Regions from separate parts of the Pseudarthrobacter sp. O4 genome, predicted to be linked through region 2. Evidence: predicted binding sites of a transcription regulator. Region 2 holds the regulator's gene; the other holds the start of a gene.
The links. Region 2 encodes LexA, which represses DNA repair genes until DNA is damaged. Its sites were predicted from a motif close to TCGAACANNTGTTCGA; they were not measured.
Positions count from the first base shown of each region.

Region 1 (10,787 bases), 1.0 Mb from region 2:
CTTGATCGGGGCGGTGTAATAGCTGCGCTGCCCCCGGGCCACGGCCTGGAAATGCGCGGCGATGGCAACGAGGGACTTTCCGGAACCCGTGGGGGTCGCCAGGATCACGTTGGAGCCGGCGGCCAGTTCCATGATGGCCTCGTCCTGGGCGGTGTACAGGGCCAGTCCGCGGCTTTCGGTCCACTCGACGAACCGCGTGTACAGCTCGTCCGGATCCAGTCCGGTCCTGCCTGGGACTCGGGCGGCCGGGGCGGGGAGCTGATCAACAAGTTTCATTACTCCCCAGCTTAGTGGGCCGGACCCTGAGGGGGGGACCTGCCGGAGGGCTCGGCAGCCGGCCGGCAGGGCGCGCGCCTCCTTGGTCCCGCCCCCGGCCGGGGTTACGCTTCGGAAGTCGCATCCGTGCCGGTGACTGGAGGAAATAATGAAATGGGATCCCGTCAAGTACGTGCAGTTCGGGGACTACCGTGACAGGCCCTACTTTGACCTGACGTCCCGGATCCACGCGGACGATCCCCAGCTGGTGGTGGACCTCGGCTGCGGCCCCGGGAACCTCACCGCCACGCTCGCGGAGCGCTGGCCCGGCGCCAGGGTGGTGGGCCTGGATTCCTCCGAGGAGATGCTGGCGAAAGCAGAGGCCTACGCGGACAAGTTCGCCAATCTCTCCTTCGGCCTGGCCGACATCGCCGCCTGGATGCCCTCTGAACAGACGGACGTTGTGGTCACCAACGCTGCCCTGCAGTGGGTTCCCGGCCACCGCGAGCTGCTGCCGCGCTGGCTCGCAGCCCTCAGGCCCGGGGCGTGGTTCGCCCTGCAGGTGCCCGGAAACTTCAACTCGCCCTCCCACACCCTGATGCGTGGACTGGCGGAGTCCGGGGCCTGGGCCGGCCGGCTCAGCGGTGTGCTCCGCCATGACGACGTCGTCGGCGACGCCGCCGAATACCTCGACATCATGCTCGACGCCGGCTGCGACGCCGATGCCTGGGAAACCACGTACCTGCAGCTGCTCCCGGGCAAAAACCCGGTGCTGGAGTGGGTCCGGGGCACCGGGCTCCGGCCTGTGCTGGCCGCACTGTCCGCCGGGGAGGCCGGCGAATTTGAGAGCGAATATTCCGCACGGCTGGCTGAGGCGTACCCGTCCGGCGCGCACGGGACGGTCTTCCCGTTCCGCCGGATATTTGCCGTGGCCCGCAAACGGGAATGAGCGGCGCCGGGGGCTTCCGGACCCCCGTCTCCGGACCCGGAAGAGTATACAAAAGAGCACTCTGCGGCCGGGCCTACAATGACGAAGCGGCTCGGGGCGGCCGCCACACTGATTCTGGATCGGGGCCCTGATCCAGGGATGGAGGTTCGGTGCTAATTGGCCTGATGGGGCGCCTGCTGTCCGCCCATAAGGTGACCGTGCTGGCCATCGTTCTCCTCCAACTGGTGCAGTCCACCGCCAACCTGCTTCTGCCCACCCTCAACGCCGCCATCATCGACGACGGGATTGTCGGCGGCAATACGGCGGAAATCCTGGACCTCGGTGTCTGGATGGCCGTGATCGCCGCAGTCCAGGTCGTGGCGGCGATCATCGCCGGCTACCTGGGCGCCGTCGTGGCCATGGACGTGGGCCGGCAGCTGCGCGAAGAGCTCTTCGCCAAGGTCCAGTCCTTGTCCTCCCAGGAGGTGGCCGCGTTCGGCGCCGCCAGCCTGGTCACGCGGGCCACCAACGACGTGGCCCAGATCCAGAACCTGGCCGTCCTGGTGTTCACCATGCTGGTCGCCGCCCCCGCCATCTTCCTCGGCGGGATTGCCCTGGCCGTCCACCAGGACCTGGCCCTGTCAGGCATCGTTATCGCCGTGGTGCCGCTGCTCGCCGTCATCATGGCCATGATCGTGCGGCGCCTCGTTCCGCTGTACCGGGAGGGCCAGGGGCTGATCGACCGGATCAGCCGGGTACTGCGTGAGCAGATCATCGGCGCCAACGTGATCCGTGGCTTCGTCCGGCAGGGTCACGAGATCCGGCGGTTCAACGGCGCGAACAAGGACCTCACCCGGAACAACCTGCGCTCAGCACTGCTCGTCGCCGGGATGATGCCGATGATCATGCTCGTGGTCAATCTGTCCTCGGTCGGCGTCGTCTGGTTCGGCGGGCACCGGATCCACGCCGGCGAGATGCGGCTGGGAGCACTGACGGCGTTCATCGCCTACATCCTGCAGATCCTGATCGCCATCATGATGGCCATGTACGTCTTCATGACGGCTCCGCGCGCGGCTGCCTGCGCGGAACGGATCCAGGCGGTTCTGGATACGGTTCCGGCCATCGCGGACGGGCCCGGTGTGGCGGACGGTTCAGGTGCGGTGGACGGTTCCGCTGCGGACGGCCACGGCCCGGCGGACAACACCGTGGAGTTCCGCGACGTCGAGTTCGCCTACCCGGGCGCCGAAGCGCCGGTCCTCGCCGGCATCAGCTTCAAGGCAACGCCCGGCACCACGACGGCCATCATCGGCGCCACCGGCAGCGGCAAAAGCACGCTGCTGAACCTGCTGCCGCGCTTCCTGAACACCACTGCCGGGAACATCACGATCGGGGGCCACGCGGTCCGTTCCCTGCCGCTGGACGTGCTCCGCGGTCTCATCGCCCTGGTGCCACAACACTCCTACCTGTTTTCCGGGACGCTCGCAGACAATCTGAGGATGGGGTCCCCCGCGGCCACCGATGAGGAACTCTGGGCGGTGCTCACAACGGCCCAGGCCGCGGGCTTCGTCCGCCAGCTGCCGCACGGACTGCAGTCCCCGGTGAGCCAGGGCGGCACGAACTTCTCCGGCGGCCAGCGGCAGCGGCTCTGCATTGCCCGCGCACTGCTCCGGCGTGCCCCCGTCTACCTCTTCGACGACAGCTTCTCGGCCCTGGACTATGGCACCGATTACCGGCTGCGGGAGGCCATGAAACCGCTGCTGCGCTCTGCAACGGTGCTGATCGTGGCCGAGCGGGTGGCCACGATCGTGGACGCCGGGCTGATCCTGGTGCTGGAAGACGGCCGGATCGTGGCGCAGGGCACCCACCAGGAACTGATGGACGCCTCACCGAGCTACCAGGAGATCGCAGCCTCGCAGCTTGTGCTGGAGGAGACTCCGTGAGCCGCAAACCTGGCCTCGAAGACGAGGACGAAGACAAGGCCGAGGCCTGCGATGCCCCCGTATCCCCGAAGGATTCCCCGGCCTCCACGGACGGCGGCGCCCGGCCGGCCGGCCCGACGGCGGCACCCGGGGCCACCCTGTCCGGCCGCCGGGCCATTGGCCGGCTGCTCGGATTGCTCCGGCCGTCGAAGTGGCGGATGACCGGCGTCATCGCGGCCACCTGCGCCTTCGTGATCCTCAATGTGGCGGCCCCCAAGGCACTGGGGGACGCCACCGACGTCGTGGTTGACGGCGTCTTGCGGGGCACCTTCAACGTGGGGAAGCTGGCGGCGCTGCTCACGGCTGTCTCCCTCATGTACCTGGGTGCCTCGGTCTTCAGCTGGATCCAGGGCGCCCTGGCCGCCACGGCCGTCCAGCGTCTGGGCTTTGATCTCCGCTCCTCCGTCGAGGAGAAACTGCACGTGCTGCCGTCCAGCCACTTCGACGAACAGCACCGGGGTGAAGTCCTGAGCCGCGCCACCAACGACGTCGACAACATCTCGCAGGCCCTGAACCAACTGCTGAACCAGTTGATCATGTCCCTGCTGATGCTCTCCGGGGCACTGGCCATGATGCTGTGGATCTCGCCGGTCCTGGCGGTGATCGCGCTGGTGTCCGTGCCCGTTTCGGCCCTGATCACCGTCCTGGTAGCCCGGAAGTCGCAGGCCTACTTCACCGAGCAGTGGGGGAGCACCGGCGAGCTGCACGCACAGCTGGAGGAGTTTTTCACCGGGCACGAGGTGATCAAGGCCTTCGGCTGGCAGGAAGCCTCGGCGGCCAGCTTCAGGGAGAGCAACGGGAAACTCAGCCGTGCCAGTGCCCGCGCCCAGTACGTGTCTGGCGTGGTGCAGCCGCTGATGGTCTTCGTTTCGAACCTCAACTACGTCGCCGTCGCCGTGGTGGGGGCCCTCCAGGTCACGGCGGGCGCCATGACGATCGGCGGCATCCAGGCCTTCATCCAGTTCAGCCGCCTCTTCAGCCAGCCGATGGGCCAGATCGGCGGGATGCTGACCCTCATGCAGTCCTGCCTGGCTTCGGCTGAGCGGGTCTTTGCCCTGCTGGACGCCCCGGAGATTTCCCCCGACCAGGCGGCCAGGGCGGGGGATCCGGCGAAGGCGTGGGCGGGGAAGTCGCCGGCCAAGGCCGGGGCGGGGAAGTCACCGGCCGGCGGGACGACGCCAGTGGCCGAAGGCCGCATCGCCTTCGAACACGTCAGCTTCAGCTACAGCCCCGGATCCCCCGTGGTCCAGGATCTGTCCTTTGCCGTGGAGCCGGGGCAGACGGTGGCGATCGTGGGCCACACCGGCGCCGGCAAAACCACAGTGGTGAACCTCCTGATGCGGTTCTACGAACTGGACTCCGGCCGGATCACCGTCGACGGCATGGACATCGCGGAGATGCCCCGGGACGAGCTGCGCTCCGCCTTCGGCACCGTGCTGCAGGACGCGTGGCTGTTCACGGGCAGCATCCGGGAGAACATCGAATACGGCAGGCCCGGCGCCAGCGAGGACGACATCGTCGCCGCGGCGCAGGCCAGCCACGTGGACCAGTTCGTCCGCTCGCTGCCGGACGGCTACGCCACCGTGCTCGGCGACGACGGCGACTCGCTCAGCAGGGGGCAGCGCCAGCTTGTCTCGATCGCGAGGGCGCAACTGGCAGGCCGCAGCATCCTGGTCCTGGACGAGGCCACGAGCTCGGTGGACAGCCGCACGGAGGTGCAAATCCGCCAGGCGATGCAGCGCCTCCGTCACGGCCGGACCAGCTTCGTGATTGCCCACCGCTTGTCCACAGTCCGGGACGCTGATCTAATTCTCGTCATGGACCACGGACGGATCGTTGAACACGGGACCCATCAGCAGCTGATGGCCAGGGGCGCGCTTTACACGGATCTCTACCAGGCCCAGTTCGCCGGCCGCGAACAGCGGCGCGGCCTGAGGAAGCCGGAACAGTGAGCCAGACCGAGAACGTGGCGGACCGATTCCCCGGCACCTGGAAGCCCAACCAGGCCAGCTCGGTGCCGCTGTTCGAACAGCTCCGGCTCAACGTCATCGAACGGGCGGACAACGGCACCCTGGCACCGGGAACCCGGCTGCCGGCCGTCCGCAGCCTCGCCGCCGAACTGGGCGTAGCCCCCCACACCGTGGCGCGGGCCTACAAGGAACTCGAGGCCGCCGGCGTCGTGATCACGCGGGGCCGGAACGGGACGGTGGTCTGCGCCCGCGACGAGGCCTGGGGCTCGCTCTCCGCCGCCGCCGCCGACTTCGCCGCCGCTGCGAAGGCCCAGGGCGCCAGCTTTGCCGCAGCCGTTCAACTGCTCGCCGCCGCGTACGACCGCGAATAGCACACCGCTAGCACACCGGCGCTGATTCTCCGGCCTGGGACACAGCTGGGAATAGATATTCGAAGAAGTTTTCGATTAGCATTGGTAGCGTGCCTAAAGCCGTAGCTGAAGATCCAGCCGTTGATTCCCAGACCTCCGTTCCGATGGGCTCCGTTCCGATGGGCTCCGCAAAACAGGGCCGCGCGGTCGAATCCCGCCCCGAGGTGAAGCGTCCGGACATGTCCCGGCTCGTCGTCAAGGGCGCGCGCGAACACAACCTGCGCAACGTGGACCTCGACCTGCCGCGGGACTCCATGATCGTCTTCACCGGGCTCTCCGGCTCCGGTAAATCGTCCCTCGCCTTCGACACGATCTTCGCCGAGGGCCAGCGCCGCTATGTCGAGTCGCTCTCCGCCTACGCCCGGCAGTTCCTGGGACAGGTGGACAAGCCCGACGTCGACTTCATCGAAGGCCTCTCGCCCGCGGTGTCGATCGACCAGAAGTCCACCAGCAAGAACCCCCGCTCCACCGTGGGCACCATCACCGAGATTTACGACTACATGCGCCTCCTGTGGGCCCGCGTGGGCCGCCCGTATTGCCCTGTCTGCGGGGAGCCTGTCACGAAGCAGACCCCTCAACAGATCGTGGACCAGCTGCTGGAACTGCCGGAGGGCACCCGCTTCCAGGTCCTGGCCCCCGTGGTCCGCGGCCGCAAGGGTGAATTCGTCGAGCTGTTCAAGGAGCTCACGGCCAAGGGTTACTCACGCGCCCGGGTCGACGACAAGCTGATCCAGCTGAGCGATCCGCCCAAGCTCGGCAAGCAGTTCAAGCACACCATCGAGGTTGTGGTGGACCGTCTGGTGGTCAAGGAAGGCATCAGCCAGCGCCTCACCGACTCGGTGGAAACCGCGCTCGGGCTGGCCGAGGGCCGGATCCTGGCCGAATTCGTCGACCTCGACGAGGACGACCCGGAGCGGGTCAGGGCGTTTTCCGAACACCTCGCCTGCCCCAACGAGCACCCCCTCGCGATTGACGAGATCGAGCCGCGCTCCTTCTCGTTCAACAACCCCTTCGGCGCCTGCTCCGCCTGCAGCGGCATCGGCACAAAGCTGGAAGTCGATGAGGAACTCATCATCCCGAACGGGGAACTCTCCCTGGCGGAGGGGGCCATCGCGCCCTGGTCGCTCGGGACGGCGACCTCGGAATACTGGGGCCGGCTGCTCGGCGGACTCGCCCAGGAACTCGGCTTCTCGATGAAGACGCCGTGGGACAAGCTCTCCGAGGACACCCGCCAGACCGTGCTGCACGGTAAGGACCACAAGGTCGTGGTGCAGTACCGCAACCGCTTCGGCCGGGAACGCAAGTACAGCACCGGCTTCGAAGGCGTCATCCAGTACGTGCACCGCAAACACCTCGAAACCGACTCGGACACGGCCCGGGACCGCTACGAGGAATACATGCGGCAGATCCCGTGCCCGGCCTGCAACGGCGCCCGGCTGAACCCGGCGTCGCTGTCCGTGCTGATCAACCGCAAGAACATCGCCGAGGTCGCAGCGCTGCCGATGCGCGAATGCGCGCACTTCCTGGACAACCTCGTGCTGACGGACCGCGAAGCCCAGATCGGGCACCAGGTCCTGAAGGAAATCCAGGCCCGGCTGACCTTCCTCCTCGACGTCGGCCTGGAATACCTGAACCTGGAGCGGCCCTCCGGCACGCTGTCCGGCGGCGAGGCCCAGCGCATCCGGCTCGCCACCCAGATCGGTTCCGGCCTCGTGGGCGTGCTATACGTCCTGGACGAGCCGTCCATCGGGCTGCACCAGCGGGACAACCGCCGCCTCATCGAGACGCTCACCCGGCTGCGGGACCTCGGCAACACGCTGATCGTGGTGGAACACGACGAGGACACCATCCAGGAAGCCGACTGGGTGGTGGACATCGGACCTGGCGCCGGCGAACACGGCGGCATGGTGGTGCACTCCGGGTCCTACAAGGAACTGCTGGAAAACACGGAATCGCTCACCGGCGATTACCTCTCCGGCCGCAGACGGATCGAGATCCCGAAGAAGCGCCGCAAGTACGACAAGAAGCGGGAACTGAAGGTCATCGGCGCCAAGGAGAACAACCTCCTGAACGTGGATGCAACCTTCCCGCTGGGCCTCTTCACGGCCGTCACCGGCGTCAGCGGCTCCGGCAAATCGACCCTGGTCAACGAGATCCTCTACAAGGTGCTGGCCAACAAGCTGAACGGCGCGAAGCAGGTGGCCGGGCGGCACAAGTCCATCCAGGGCCTCGAGCACCTGGACAAGGTGGTGCACGTCGACCAGAGTCCCATCGGCCGCACGCCACGCTCCAACCCGGCGACCTATACGGGAGTCTTCGACAACATCCGCAAACTCTTCGCCGAGACCACCGAGGCCAAGGTCCGCGGCTACCAGCCGGGCCGGTTCTCCTTCAACGTCAAGGGCGGCCGCTGCGAGGCCTGCTCCGGTGACGGCACGCTGAAGATCGAAATGAACTTCCTGCCGGACGTCTACGTGCCTTGCGAGGTCTGCCACGGGGCCCGCTACAACCGGGAAACCCTGGAAGTCCACTACAAGGGCAAGACCATCGCCGATGTCCTGAACATGCCGATCGAGGAAGGCGCCGTGTTCTTCGCGGCGTTCTCGCCGATCGCCCGGCACCTCAGCACCCTCGTCGACGTCGGGCTCGGCTATGTCCGGCTGGGCCAGCCCGCCACCACGCTCTCCGGCGGCGAGGCCCAGCGCGTGAAGCTCGCGGCGGAACTGCAGAAGCGCTCCAACGGGCGCAGCATCTACGTGCTGGACGAACCCACCACGGGCCTGCACTTCGAGGACATCCGGAAGCTCCTCCTGGTGCTCCAGGGCCTCGTAGAGAAGGGCAACACCGTCATCACGATCGAGCACAACCTCGACGTCATCAAGAGCGCCGACTGGATCGTGGATCTCGGGCCCGACGGCGGGTCCGGCGGCGGCCGCATCATCGCCTCCGGCACGCCGGAGCAGGTGGCCAAGTCGACAGAGAGCCACACGGCGGCCTTCCTCGCCGACATCCTGGCCTGAGGCCGACAGGGGATAGATGTATTCCCTTCGGGGTATGCGAGTTTCTGGCATTCCGGCACTCGTGAGAAACTAGGCCGGTGACCCATTCAACAGTGCCCGTGATCTTTGACCTTGACGGCACTCTTGTCGATCCCGCCGGGGGGATATCGGACGGAATCGCGGCGGCCCTCACGGAACTCGGAATCGCCGTCCCCGGCAAGGCCCGGCTGGACGCGATGATCGGCCCGAAACTCAGCCACTCGCTCGTGGACATCGCGGGCGTCCCGCCGGAGCAACTGGAAGAGGCCATCCGGATCTACCGGGCACACTACCTTTCCACCGGGATCGCCCGGAGCCGGCTCTACCCCGGCATCCGGGCCCTGCTGGACTCCTTTGTCGACGCCGGGCGGCCGATCGCCGTCGCCACCCAGAAGCCCGAGCACCTGGCCCGCATCGTCCTGGAGCACCACGGCATCGCGGCCCTCTTCCACGTCATCCGCGGCTCGGCCGCCGACGAGGCAGGCGCCGCCACCGGACCGTCCGGGAAGGCCGGCATCGTTGCCGCCGCCCTGGCCGAGCTCCGCACGCCATACGCGGTCATGGTGGGGGACCGGGCCCAGGACGTGGCCGGCGCCGCCGCCAACGGCCTGGACTGCATCGGCGTCGCCTGGGGCTTTGCGCTCGACGGCGAACTGCGCGAGGCGGGCGCCGTCGAGATTGTGCACAGCACGTCAGCGCTGCATGACACCATTAGCAAGCTGGACTCCGTTCGCGCCGCCGCCCTGATGACTGAAGCCCTGAACGAGGTGCCCACCGATGGCAATGTTTGATGCAATCCGCTGGACCACGCGGGGACTTGTCACCTCGACCTGCCGGCCCACGGTCATCGGACTTGACAACGTGCCCAGGGAGGGCCCGTTCATCGTGGCGCCGAACCACCTCTCGTTCCTGGACAGCGTGATTGTCCAGGCCCTCATGCCGCGCCCCGTGGCGTTCTTCGCCAAGGCCGAGTACTTCACCACCGGCGGTGTCAAGGGCAAGGTCATGAAGTCCTTCTTCGAGGCCGTGGGCTCGATCCCGGTTGAGCGCGGCGAGCAGGCCGCCAGCGTGCAGGCGCTCAAGACGCTGCTGGCGATCCTGGACGAGGGCAAGGGCATCGGCATCTACCCCGAAGGGACCCGCTCCCGTGACGGCCTCCTGTACCGCGGCCGCACCGGCGTCGGCTGGCTCGCCCTGACCACAGGCGCCCCGGTGGTCCCGGTCGGCCTGATCGGCACCGAGAACCTGCAGCCGGCGGACAGCAAATCCGTCAAGCCGCAGCACTTCACCATGAAGGTCGGCGAGCCGCTCTACTTCGATAAGACCGGACCGGACCATTCGCTGCCGGCACGCCGCCAGGTCACGGACCGCATCATGGACGCGATTGCGGAGCTCAGCGGCCAGGAGCGCTCCACGAGCTACAACCAGAGCAAAGTCGCGGAGTAGCCGCCGTCCCCGGCACCCCCGGTGCCTCAGTAGACTTGAAGTGTGGCAGATCCAGCGAGTTACCGACCCCAGACGGGTGAGATCCCGAGCAATCCGGGCGTGTACCGCTTCCGCGACCCGCACGGCCGGGTCATCTACGTCGGCAAAGCCAAGAACCTCCGTTCCCGGCTGAATTCCTACTTTGCCAACCCCGCCGGACTGCTGCCGAAGACGCATGCGATGGTCCACGCGGCCAGCAGCGTCGAATGGACCGTCGTCGGGAGCGAGCTCGAATCCCTCCAGCTGGAATACACGTGGATCAAGGAATTCACGCCGCGTTTCAACGTCATGTTCCGGGATGACAAGAGCTACCCGTACCTCGCGGTCACCATGGGGGAGAAGTACCCCCGCGTCCAGGTGCTGCGCGGCGAACGCAAGAAAGGCACCCGTTACTTTGGCCCGTTCACCGCCGGGGCCATCCGGGACACCCTGGACACCCTGCTGCGCGTCTTCCCCGTCCGCAGCTGCAGCCCCGGTGTCTTGAAGCGGGCCGAGGCCAGCGGCAGGCCGTGCCTGCTCGGCTACATCGACAAGTGCGCGGCCCCCTGTGTGGGCCGCATCTCGGCCGAGGACCACCGCGCCCTGGCCGAGGACCTCTGCACCTTCATGGGCGGCGAAGCCAAACCCTTCGTCGCGAGGCTGGAAAAGGAAATGGCCGCCGCCGTCGCCGAACTGGACTACGAGCGTGCCGCCCGCCTCCGGGACGACATCGTGGCACTCAA
Region 1 covers NZ_CP189591.1:434,527-445,313, reverse strand. The annotation lists gene ACQCSU_RS02075 (DEAD/DEAH box helicase) at 1-276, opposite strand, end outside; gene ACQCSU_RS02070 (trans-aconitate 2-methyltransferase) at 425-1,204, shown strand; gene ACQCSU_RS02065 (ABC transporter ATP-binding protein) at 1,369-3,123, shown strand; gene ACQCSU_RS02060 (ABC transporter ATP-binding protein) at 3,321-5,114, shown strand; gene ACQCSU_RS02055 (GntR family transcriptional regulator) at 5,111-5,503, shown strand; gene uvrA (excinuclease ABC subunit UvrA) at 5,662-8,562, shown strand; gene ACQCSU_RS02045 (HAD hydrolase-like protein) at 8,640-9,371, shown strand; gene ACQCSU_RS02040 (lysophospholipid acyltransferase family protein) at 9,358-10,026, shown strand; gene uvrC (excinuclease ABC subunit UvrC) at 10,069-10,787, shown strand, end outside.
Region 1: the regulator LexA is predicted to act here: its motif matches at 5,563-5,578, upstream of uvrA (excinuclease ABC subunit UvrA).

Region 2 (10,787 bases):
GCAGCACGCCAAGAGCCGCGAAGGCAAGGCCCAGGTCGAACTGGCCCAGCTCGAATACCTGCTCCCGCGCCTGCGCGGCTGGGGTGATTCGATGTCCCGCCAGGCCGGTGGGCAGGTGGGCGGCGCCGGTGCCGGCATGGGCTCGCGTGGTCCCGGTGAAACCAAGATCGAACTGGACCGGCGCCGGATCCGCACCCGGATGGCCAAGCTGCGGCGCGAGATCGCCGCGATGAAGCCAGCCCGGGAAACGAAGCGCGCCAACCGCCGTCGTAATGCAGTGCCCTCGGTGGCAATCGCCGGCTACACCAACGCCGGCAAGTCGTCACTGCTGAACCGGCTGACCGACGCCGGCGTCCTGGTGGAGAACGCACTGTTCGCCACCCTCGACCCGACGGTCCGCAAGGCCGAAACCTCGGACGGACTGGGCTACACCCTCGCCGACACCGTGGGGTTCGTCCGCTCGCTGCCCACCCAGCTCGTGGAGGCTTTCCGCTCCACCCTGGAAGAGATTGCCGACTCGGACCTGATCCTGCACGTCGTCGACGTCTCCCACCCGGATCCGGAGGGCCAGATTGCCGCCGTCCGCAAGGTCTTCAGCGAGGTCGACGCCCGCAAGGTGCCGGAAATCATCGTCCTGAACAAGGCCGACGCCGCCGACCCGTTCGTGATCGAACGGCTCAAGCAGCGCGAACCGCGCCACATTGTGGTGTCGGCACGCACCGGCGAGGGCATCCCGGAACTGCTCAAGGCCATCAGCGAGGGCATCCCGCGGCCCAGCGTGAAGCTGGAACTGATGATCCCGTACAACCGTGGGGACCTGCTCAACAAACTGCACGAGACCGACGCCGAGATCCTCAGCCTCGACCACGAGGAGACCGGCACCCGCGCCGTCGTGATGGTGCGCGAGGGCCTGGCCGCTGAACTGGATTCGTTCATCAGCAATGACTGAGGCAGCGGTGGCCGGGGGGGACCCGGACGCGAACCGCCCGGCGGGGGAGGACCCGGAAGGGGACGCGTCCGGCGGAAAGGCTTCAGCAGGCAAGGGTTCAGCAGGCAAGGGTTCAGCAGGCAAGGGTTCAGCAGGAACCGGCGGACCACCCGGCGAGGAGTTCGTGATCGATCTGCTCGACAGGGCGGTGTCAGGCATGGGCGGACAGAGCCGCAGCGGCCAGCACGAGATGGCCCGGCAGGTGGCGCAGGCAATCGACACCGGCGACCATCTGCTGGTCCAGGCCGGCACCGGCACTGGCAAGTCCTTGGCCTACCTGATCCCGCTGATCGCGCATTCCCTTGTCAGTGACAAACCCACCCTCGTCTCCACCGCCACGCTGGCCCTGCAGACCCAGATCGTGGGCCGCGACCTGCCCAGGCTGCTCAAGACCATCACCCCTGCCCTGGACCGCCCGGTCAAGGTGGCCCTCGTCAAGGGCCGCTCCAACTATGTGTGCAAACACAAGCTCGAGGGAGGCTTCCCTTCCGAAGAACCCTCCGAGGGCCAGCTCTTCTCCCTCGGCGAGGACACGTCCGTGCCGCACTTCGCTGCCGCCATGGGCGGCCCTTCCTCCCAGCTCGGCAAGGAAGTCGTCCGGCTGCGCGAATGGGCCGAGGAGACCGCCACCGGGGACCGTGACGAGCTCATGCCCGGTGTGACGGACCGCGCCTGGCGCCAGGTCTCCGTCACGTCGATGGAATGCCTCGGCGCGCAGAAGTGCCCCCTGGCGGCCGAATGCTTCAGCGAACTGGCCCGGCAGAACGCTGCCGACGCCGACGTCGTCGTCACCAACCACGCCATGCTGGCGGTCAGCGCCTTCGAAGGCCTCGCCGTGCTGCCCGAGTACGACGTCGTGGTGGTGGACGAGGCGCACGAGCTGCAGGACCGCGTCACCGGGGCCGTGTCCGGCCAGCTCTCCGTGGCAATGGTGCATGTCGCCGCCTCCGGGGCACGGAAGCACACCGGCATCACGGTGGACGCGCTCAACAACGCCGCGTCCAACCTCGAGCTTGCCATTGAAGGAGTCCCCAGCGGGCTGATGCCCAACGGGCTCAACAGCGAGCAGCTCGACTCCGTGGACCAGCTGCGTGACGCCTGCCGCGCCGCGCTCTCCGATTCCAAGGGGGACAGCGCCAACACCGCCGACGGCGGGCGCCAGCTCGCGCGCTCCCGCCTCATGGTCATCCTGGAACTCTGCGAACGGCTGCTCGCTGCCCGCGAAAACCGCGAGGTGGTCTGGTTTTCCCGGAACAGCACTTTCGACCCTGCGCAGGGATACTCCCAGCCGGACGAGAGCGCACCGGCCCTGATCAACGTGGCCCCGCTGAGCGTCGCCGGACGGCTCCGCGAGGGTCTGTTCGCGGACCACACGGTCATCCTGACCTCGGCCACCCTGGCCATCGGCTCCGCCTTCGAACCGGCGGCCGGAGGTCTGGGCCTGGTAGGCCCCGGCGCGCCCAGCTGGACCGGAGTCGACGTCGGCTCGCCCTTCGACTACCCCAAGCAGGGCATCCTCTATGTTGCCAAGCACCTGCCCAAGCCCGGCCGCGGCACGTCCCCGGAGGCGCTGGACGAGCTGGAAAAACTGATCCGGGCTTCCGGCGGAGGGGCACTGTGCCTCTTCTCGTCCCGGCGGGCTGCCGAGGACGCCGCCGAGGCGATGCGCCCCCGGCTGGACATGACCATTCTGTGCCAGGGGGATTCGACCATGACGGCGCTCGTGCGCCAGTTCGCCGATGAACCGGACACCTGCCTCTTCGGCACCATGTCCCTGTGGCAGGGCGTCGACGTCCCGGGGGGCTCCTGCCGGCTCGTAGTCATCGACAGGATTCCGTTCCCGCGGCCGGATGACCCGCTCATGACAGCGCGCTCCCGCGCGGTGGCCCAGGCCGGCGGCAACGGATTCATGAGTGTGTCCGCAACCCACGCCGCGATCCGGCTGGCCCAGGGAGCCGGACGGCTGATCCGCACGACGACGGACAAGGGAGTCGTGGCGGTGCTGGATTCGCGGCTGTCCACGGAACGCTACGGGGGATTCCTCCGGGCCGCTCTGCCGCCGTTCTGGCCGACCACCGATCCGGCAATTGCCATGGCGGCTTTGGAACGGCTCTCCAAGGAGTCGGCGCAGACCGCCAAGTAGGCGGACGGAGCACCCCGCAGCAGGGAATGTGTTGGGCCCCGCCGGCATCCCCCTTCCGGGGGACGCCGGCGGGGCTCTGTGTGGCAGGTGCTAGAGGGAGCGCAAGACCGAGACGACCTTGCCCATAATGACGGCGTGGTCGCCGAGGATTGGCTCGTACTGCGTGTTCTGGGGCAGCAGCCAGGTGTGGCCGTCGCGCTGGCGGAACGTCTTGACCGTGGCCTCGTCGTCCAGCAGTGCGGCAACAATGTCGCCGTTCACGGCGTCACCCTGCCGGCGCACCACCACCCAGTCGCCATCACAGATGGCGGCATCGATCATCGAGTCGCCCGCCACCTTCAACATGAAGAGCTCTCCGTGGCCCACCAGCTGGCGCGGCAACGGCATGACGTCTTCCACAACCTGGTCCGCGAGGATGGGGCCACCGGCCGCGATACGGCCGACGAGGGGGACCATTGCGGTATCCGTAGCGCTGGCCAGTTCCGAGACGGACAGCCCGCCCACGGCACGCAGGCCGCTGGACTTCGCCACTCCCGAGACCTTGGAGCTGCCCTCGTCAAGGGTCAGCGGCATGAGCACTTCCATGGCGCGCGGCCGCTTGGGATCCCGCCGCAGGTAGCCGAGCTTCTCGAGTTGGGAGAGCTGGTGCGTCACGCTGGAGAGACTCGCCAGTCCCACGGTATCGCCAATCTCGCGCATGGAGGGAGGGTAGCCGTTGTCCGTCACCGAACGCTGGATGGTTTCGAGGATCTTCTTCTGCCGGACGGTCAGGCTCTTGGGAGGCCTGGCTGACTGCGGGCTCCGTTGGGACGCCCGGCCGCCGGTGGCTGGTGCTGCCATATTCGCCAATGCCTTTCCAATCCGCCCGGCTGCCTTGCGGCAGTTACCGGGACCTTCCGGCCTGAATGTCAGACCCCGCTGATCAACTACTGATGATCGACTGCAGAAGTGGTTGTCCTGTGACTCAAACGTAGGCCAGCCACACAGTTATTTCAAACATTTGTTCTAGCGAGTCTCGACAATGTTCGTTAATAGGTGCTAAAACTGGACAGGTGAAGTTCGAAGATGTGTTCGAACTTCCGGGGGTTTGATGAGGCATCGCAGTTGGATGAGGGCGTTTGTTCGGTTCTATGTTCGAAGGTTAGGCCGGTTGGCGGCAAGTACGTGGAGTACGCCGGGCGGCACAGTATGGTCCAGGAGGGCTCAGTTCATGTCAGCATCAAGCGCGTTTCACCACACTTTCGGCCATGACGCATCCGGCGGGTATGGCCGGTCCGTACCGCGGGTTTCCTTCCGTCCGGCCGCTCCGGCAGGCGGTGCGTCCCGCACCAAGCAGGCACCCCTGCGGCTGACCAGGCGAGGGCGGTTCGTCTTCTTCGGAGTGCCGTTGATCCTGCTGGCCGCCCTGATCCTTTCCTTCAGCGGCTTCCTGAATGCACCCGCCAAGGCTTCCGAATCTGTTGAGGAGCTGTCACTGACCCCCACCGTCTCTGTCACGGTGCAGCCCGGGGAATCGCTGTGGGCCATCGCCGGGACCGTGGCACCCGGGCGCGACCCCCGCGACGTCGTCGCCGACATCGTCCAGCTCAACAACCTCGATGCCGCCCGCGTCCTGCCCGGCCAGACGCTCTTCGTCCCGGCCCAGTAGTCCAGCCCAGTAGTCTTCCGGCCCCGGGAACGTCGCGTACCAAGCAGCCGCCAAGGCGCCGACGGACCTGGCCCGAGCCGTCACAGTTTCAGGGCCCGCCGCCGTCTCACTTAAACTACTGAAGTGACTGACCAGTTAGAGCGCCTGAACCGACTTCCCCTCCGGACCAATCTGCGGGGAATGAGCCCCTACGGGGCACCCCAGCTGGACGTCCCCATCCTGCTCAACGTCAACGAGAACACCCACGGTGTGCCGGCGGACGTCCGAGCGGCCATCGCCGCGGCCGTAACAGAGGCAGCGGCCGGCCTGAACCGGTATCCGGACCGCGAGTTCACGGAACTGCGCGAAGCCCTGGCGGAATACCTCGGGCATGGGCTGGGCGCGGAGCACATCTGGGCAGCGAACGGCTCCAACGAGGTGCTCCAGCAGATCCTCCAGGCCTTCGGCGGACCCGGACGCACGGCACTGGGCTTCCCTCCCACGTACTCCATGTACCCCCTGCTCGCCGCGGGGACGGACACGGAATACATCGTGGGGGTGCGGGCCGATGACTACGGGCTGAGTGCGGAGTCGGCGGCGCGCCAGGTCCGCGAACTTCAGCCCAACATCGTCTTCCTCTGCTCCCCGAACAACCCCACCGGCACGGGCCTGGGTCTCGATGTGGTGCAGGCTGTGTACGAGGCCGGCCAAGCCAGCCAGACGATCGTGATCGTCGATGAGGCGTACCACGAGTTCGCCCACGACGGTACGCCGAGTGCGCTCGAGCTGCTGCCGGGCCGGGAACGGCTGATCGTCTCGCGCACCATGAGCAAGGCCTTCGCCCTTGCCGGCGCGCGCGTGGGCTACATGGCGGCAGCCCCCGGGGTGGCCGACGCCCTTCGCCTCGTCCGGCTTCCGTACCACCTCTCCGCCATCACCCAGGCAACCGCCCTTGCCGCCCTGCACCACCGCGTGGCGCTCATGGCCGACGTCGAGGACATCAAGCGGCAGCGGGACAGGATCGTTGCCGAACTGCAGCGGATGGGCCTCAAGCCGTCCGCCTCGGATTCGAACTACGTCTTCTTCGGCGGTCTCCAAAACCCGCACGCGGTTTGGCAGGGACTGCTGGACGCCGGGGTGCTCATCCGGGACGTCGGCATCCCCGGCCACCTGCGCGTCACCGCCGGCACTGAGACGGAAACCACAGCCTTCCTTGAGGCCCTCGACCAGATCCTGAGCAGCCCCGCGAAACAGCGGGCCTAGACTTGACTCCGGGTCAAGCACAACGCCAGAACGCCTAGCACCGCCTTCATCACAAAAGGACACCTGCACATGAGCATCACCGGATCAACCGCTGCCCGGACCGCCCGCCTGGAACGGACCACCAGCGAGTCATCCGTCCTGGTCGAGATCAACCTGGACGGCACCGGCGTCTCGGACATCAGCACCTCGGTCCCGTTCTATGACCACATGCTGACGGCGCTGAGCAAGCACTCCCTGATCGACATGACGGTCAAGGCCACAGGCGATACGCACATCGATGTCCACCACACGGTGGAAGATGTCGCCATCACCTTTGGCGAGGTCCTGCGCACCGCGCTGGGGAACAAGGCCGGCATCCGCCGCTTCGGCGAGGCGACGGTGCCGCTGGACGAAGCCCTGGCGCACGCCGTCGTCGATGTCTCCGGGCGGCCGTACCTGGTCCACGGCGGCGAGCCGGCAGGCCAGGAATACCACCTGATCGGCGGACACTTCACGGGTTCCCTGACCCGGCACGTCTTCGAGGCGATCACCTTGCACGCGGGCATCTGCCTGCACATGAATGTCACCGCCGGCCGGGACCCGCACCACATCGTCGAGGCCCAGTTCAAGGCTTTCGCCCGCGCCCTGCGCGCCGCCGTCGAGCCGGATCCCCGCGTCGAAGGCATCCCGTCCACTAAGGGTGCACTGTGACCGGCAAGGTGCTGCAGGACGGCGCCATCCTCAACCCCGACGCCGGCCGGAAGCCCGTCTCACCCGAGGGCAAACCCACCGTTACGGTGCTGGATTACGGATCCGGCAACGTCCGCTCGGCCGTCCGTGCCCTGGAGCGGGCCGGCGCCGAGGTCATCCTCAGTGCCAGGCCCGAGGACGTCCTGAACGCCGACGGCCTTGTCGTCCCCGGTGTCGGAGCCTTCGAAACGGTCATGCGCGAGCTCAAGGCCGTCGACGGGATCCGGATGATCGGACGCCGCGTGGCCGGCGGCCGTCCCGTGCTGGCTATCTGCGTGGGCCTGCAGGTCCTGTTCGAGGCCGGTGTGGAACACGGCACCGAGGCCCTTGGGATGGGGGAGTGGCCCGGCAAGGTGGAACTGCTGCCTGCCGAGGTGGTGCCGCACATGGGCTGGAATACAGTTTCGGTGCCGGAAGGTTCGAAGCTGTTCGCCGGTGTCGAGAACGAGCGATTCTACTTTGTGCACTCCTACGGCGTCCAGAACTGGGATTTCGACGTGATCCAGCCCCGGATGATTGCGCCGCTGGTCACCTGGTCCGAACACGGCGCCCCGTTCATCGCGGCGGTTGAAAATGGTCCGTTGTGCGCCACCCAGTTCCACCCGGAGAAGTCCGGCGACGCCGGCGCACGCCTGCTGCGCAACTGGGTCGAGGGCCTGCGCAAGGGGTCCCCGGACGCGGCCGCCCCGGGCAGCGCAACCGGCGCCGGCCCGGAACAGGCCGCCTAGATGTGGTCCATCGTCCTGATGGGGCTTGCCGGCCTGCTGGTTGGCGGGGCGCTGTCCTTCCGGCAGCAGAAGAGTCCGCGCTGGGTCCAGATCGTCTTCTACGTGCTGGCCGGGATGTCGCTTCTGGCCGCCTATTTCCTGACGCTGCCCGCCTCCTAGCGGTCCCGCAGCATTCCCGACCATCCGCCGCCACCTGAGAAGCTGAGGATCCCCGATGACCACCGAAACCCCGCTGCCCGTGCTCGAGCTGCTGCCCGCCGTCGACGTCGTCAACGGCCAGGCCGTCCGGCTCGTTCAGGGCGAAGCCGGAAGCGAAACGAGCTACGGCACCCCGCTGGAGGCCGCACTCAACTGGCAGCAGCAGGGGGCCGAGTGGGTCCACCTCGTGGACCTTGACGCCGCTTTCGGCCGGGGATCCAACGCCGAACTGCTGCGCGAAGTCGTGGGACGCCTGGACATCAAAGTGGAGCTCTCCGGCGGCCTGCGCGACGACGAATCGCTCGAGAAGGCCCTCGATCTCGGCGTCGCCCGGGTCAACCTCGGCACCGCGGCGCTGGAGAACCCGGAGTGGACGTCCCGCGTGATCGAGCGCTTCGGCGACAAGATCGCCGTCGGCCTGGACGTCCGCGGCACCACCCTCGCCGGACGCGGCTGGACCAAGGAAGGCGGCGACCTCTGGGAGGTCCTGGCCAGGCTGGAAGAGGCTGGCTGCGCCCGTTACGTCGTGACGGACGTGACCAAGGACGGCACCCTGCAGGGTCCCAACGTCGAGCTGCTGCGCCGGATGGTGGAGAAGACCGGCAAGCCCGTCGTCGCGTCCGGGGGCATCTCCAGCCTCGAGGACCTCAAGGTGCTGCGCTCCCTCGTCCCGCTCGGCGTCGAGGGCGCGATCATCGGCAAGGCCCTCTACAACGGAAACTTCACGCTGCCCGAGGCACTCGACGCCGCCGGCCGCCGCTAACCGGACCGCAGCCATGGAACACCAGCCAGCAGGCACCAACCCGGCGCCGGACGCAGGCGGGAACACCGTCCCGCCCCGGCATCTGCCCGGGCACATCGCGGCAGCACTGGCGGGCGCCGGCGGTCCGGCCGACTCGGCCGGCCAGCCGTGGGCCGGGCGGAGCCTCGCCGGCGACGACGCCAGGATCCACAATTTCGAAGACGACGACGGCGCGGCGGACGCCGGTTACCTGGCGGCCCTCGCGCGCCTCGCCAGCGGCGACGGCGACGAAGCCGCAGTCATCGCCTCACTCGCCACCGCACGCGTCTTCGTGCCGATCCTTGCCCGGCTCGCGGAAGAGGGCGAAGGCTCGACCCGCCCGGCAGGGGACAAATTGCATGGGGACAAGGAGTCCGACATGGCCCTCGTCACCCTCAAGGCGCCCGACGGCCGGACGGCCATGCCTGTGTTCACCTCGGCCGCGGCGCTTCAGGCCTGGCATCCCGAGGCCCGCCCGGTTGCCGTGTATACGGCCCGGGCAGCGCTGTCCGCCGTCGCCGAGGGCGCCGAGCTGCTGGTTCTGGACCCCGGCTCGGACCTGACGTATGTGGTGCGCCGGCCCGCCGTCTGGGCCCTCGCTCAGCAGCAGCCGTGGACCCCGTCGTACGCTGATCCTGTGCTGGCGCAGTCCCTAGGCGCGGCCGCGGTAGGCTTTCCGGAGGTCCGGCGTGTTGAAATTCATCCAGGCGGTGGAGTTGCCTCAACTGCGGCTGATGGACGGCAGCTTCCCGGCGGAGGTGCGGGCCCGGAACTCCGGGTGGTCCTCTACCTCGAGGACGGGCTCGACGCCGCGGGGGTGCAGTCCATCGTGGCCGGCCTAAACAACGCCTGGGCCCGGAATGAATTGTTTGCCGAGCGGGTTGACTCGATCGAAGTCAAGTTGCAGCGCGCAGCACCATAGCTGACGGCCAGCGGGGGACTCCTGCCGGAAGCAGTACCAGGCTGCCGAGGGCAATACCAAAAGGGATGTAGTCCGTGAACTTCACGCTTTACCAGGAGCTGCTGGCCGTCCGGCCGATCAGGCGGCTCCTGCTGGTCGGGATGATTGCCCGCATACCGCACTCCGCCGCGGGCGTGCTGCTGACCCTGCACATCGTCCTGAGCCTGGGCCAGGGCTATGCCGCCGCCGGCGCCGCGGCAGCAGTCATGACAATCGGCATCGCCGTCGGGGCGCCCTGGCGCGGACGGCGTGTCGACACCGCGGGCCTGCGCAAGGCCCTGATCCCGTCCGTCATTTCCGAAACCGTCATCTGGTCGATCGTGCCGCACGTGTCCTACGAGCTGCTGCTGCCGCTGGTGTTTGTCGGCGGCCTGCTGACGCTGCCGATCTTCAGCGTCGTGCGCCAGTCCCTCGGCGTCCTGGCCACAGGGGAGCAGCGGCGCACCGCGTTTGCCCTCGATGCGATTTCCACCGAACTGGTCTTCATGATCGGCCCCGCCGCCGGCGCCCTCGTCGCCACCGCCGGCTACTCGGTCGTAGGCCTGACCATCGTCGGCATTGCCACCTCGGTGTCCGGGCTGTTCCTGATGTGGTTCAACCCGCCGACCCGCAGCCCCGTGGCCGGCCGCGGCCTCGACGCCGGGCTCGAGGCGGGACTCGATGCGGATGAACAGAATTGCGCGGAGGCCGCCGTCGTGGCTGCCGCCCCGGCACACCTGCAGGAAGCCGCCGCAGAGCTGGCCCCGTTGGCAGCCGCCGCCGAGCAAAGGCGGCAGCGGCGCGCCGGGCTACGCCACAAGGTCAACCATAATTTCGCCTGGTTCACGGCGGCCGTGGCTGCCGTCTTCGCCGTCGCGGCCGGGGCCGGCATGGTGCTCAGCGGCACCGACGTCGGCATTGTGGCCGCCCTCGAGACCGGCGGCCACCAGGCCGAGATCGGGCTCGTCTTCCTCTTCTGGTGCGCGGCCTCGGTGGTCGGCGGGCTGATCTACGGCGCCATGCACCGGCCGATCTCGCCGATCTTGCTGCTGCTCGGCATGTCCACCCTGGCCATCCCGATGGCGTTCGCGACAGACACCTGGACCCTGAGTCTGCTCTCGCTGCTGCCGGGACTGCTGTGCGCCCCGGTGCTCTCGGCGGCTTCGGAGAAGGTCGCCGAACTCGTCGACGAGAGCCGCCGCGGAGAGGCGATGGGCTGGTACGGATCGGCCCTGACCGGCGGCGTCGCCCTCGGGGCGCCGCTTGCCGGGCTCTTCATCGACGGCGTCGGCCCGGGGGCCGGGTTCGTCTCCGTGGGGGCTGCCGGCGTTGTGCTGTGCCTCGTGGGGCTGGTGCTGCAGCACCGTCGTCGTCGACTGCTGGCCTCGGC
Region 2 covers NZ_CP189591.1:4,102,488-4,113,274, forward strand. The annotation lists gene hflX (GTPase HflX) at 1-949, shown strand, start outside; gene ACQCSU_RS19010 (ATP-dependent DNA helicase) at 942-3,131, shown strand; gene lexA (transcriptional repressor LexA) at 3,222-3,971, opposite strand; gene ACQCSU_RS19020 (LysM peptidoglycan-binding domain-containing protein) at 4,342-4,779, shown strand; gene ACQCSU_RS19025 (histidinol-phosphate transaminase) at 4,903-6,021, shown strand; gene hisB (imidazoleglycerol-phosphate dehydratase HisB) at 6,091-6,711, shown strand; gene hisH (imidazole glycerol phosphate synthase subunit HisH) at 6,708-7,478, shown strand; gene ACQCSU_RS19040 (hypothetical protein) at 7,479-7,637, shown strand; gene priA (bifunctional 1-(5-phosphoribosyl)-5-((5-phosphoribosylamino)methylideneamino)imidazole-4-carboxamide isomerase/phosphoribosylanthranilate isomerase PriA) at 7,693-8,439, shown strand; gene ACQCSU_RS19050 (SseB family protein) at 8,453-9,379, shown strand; gene ACQCSU_RS19055 (MFS transporter) at 9,454-10,787, shown strand, end outside.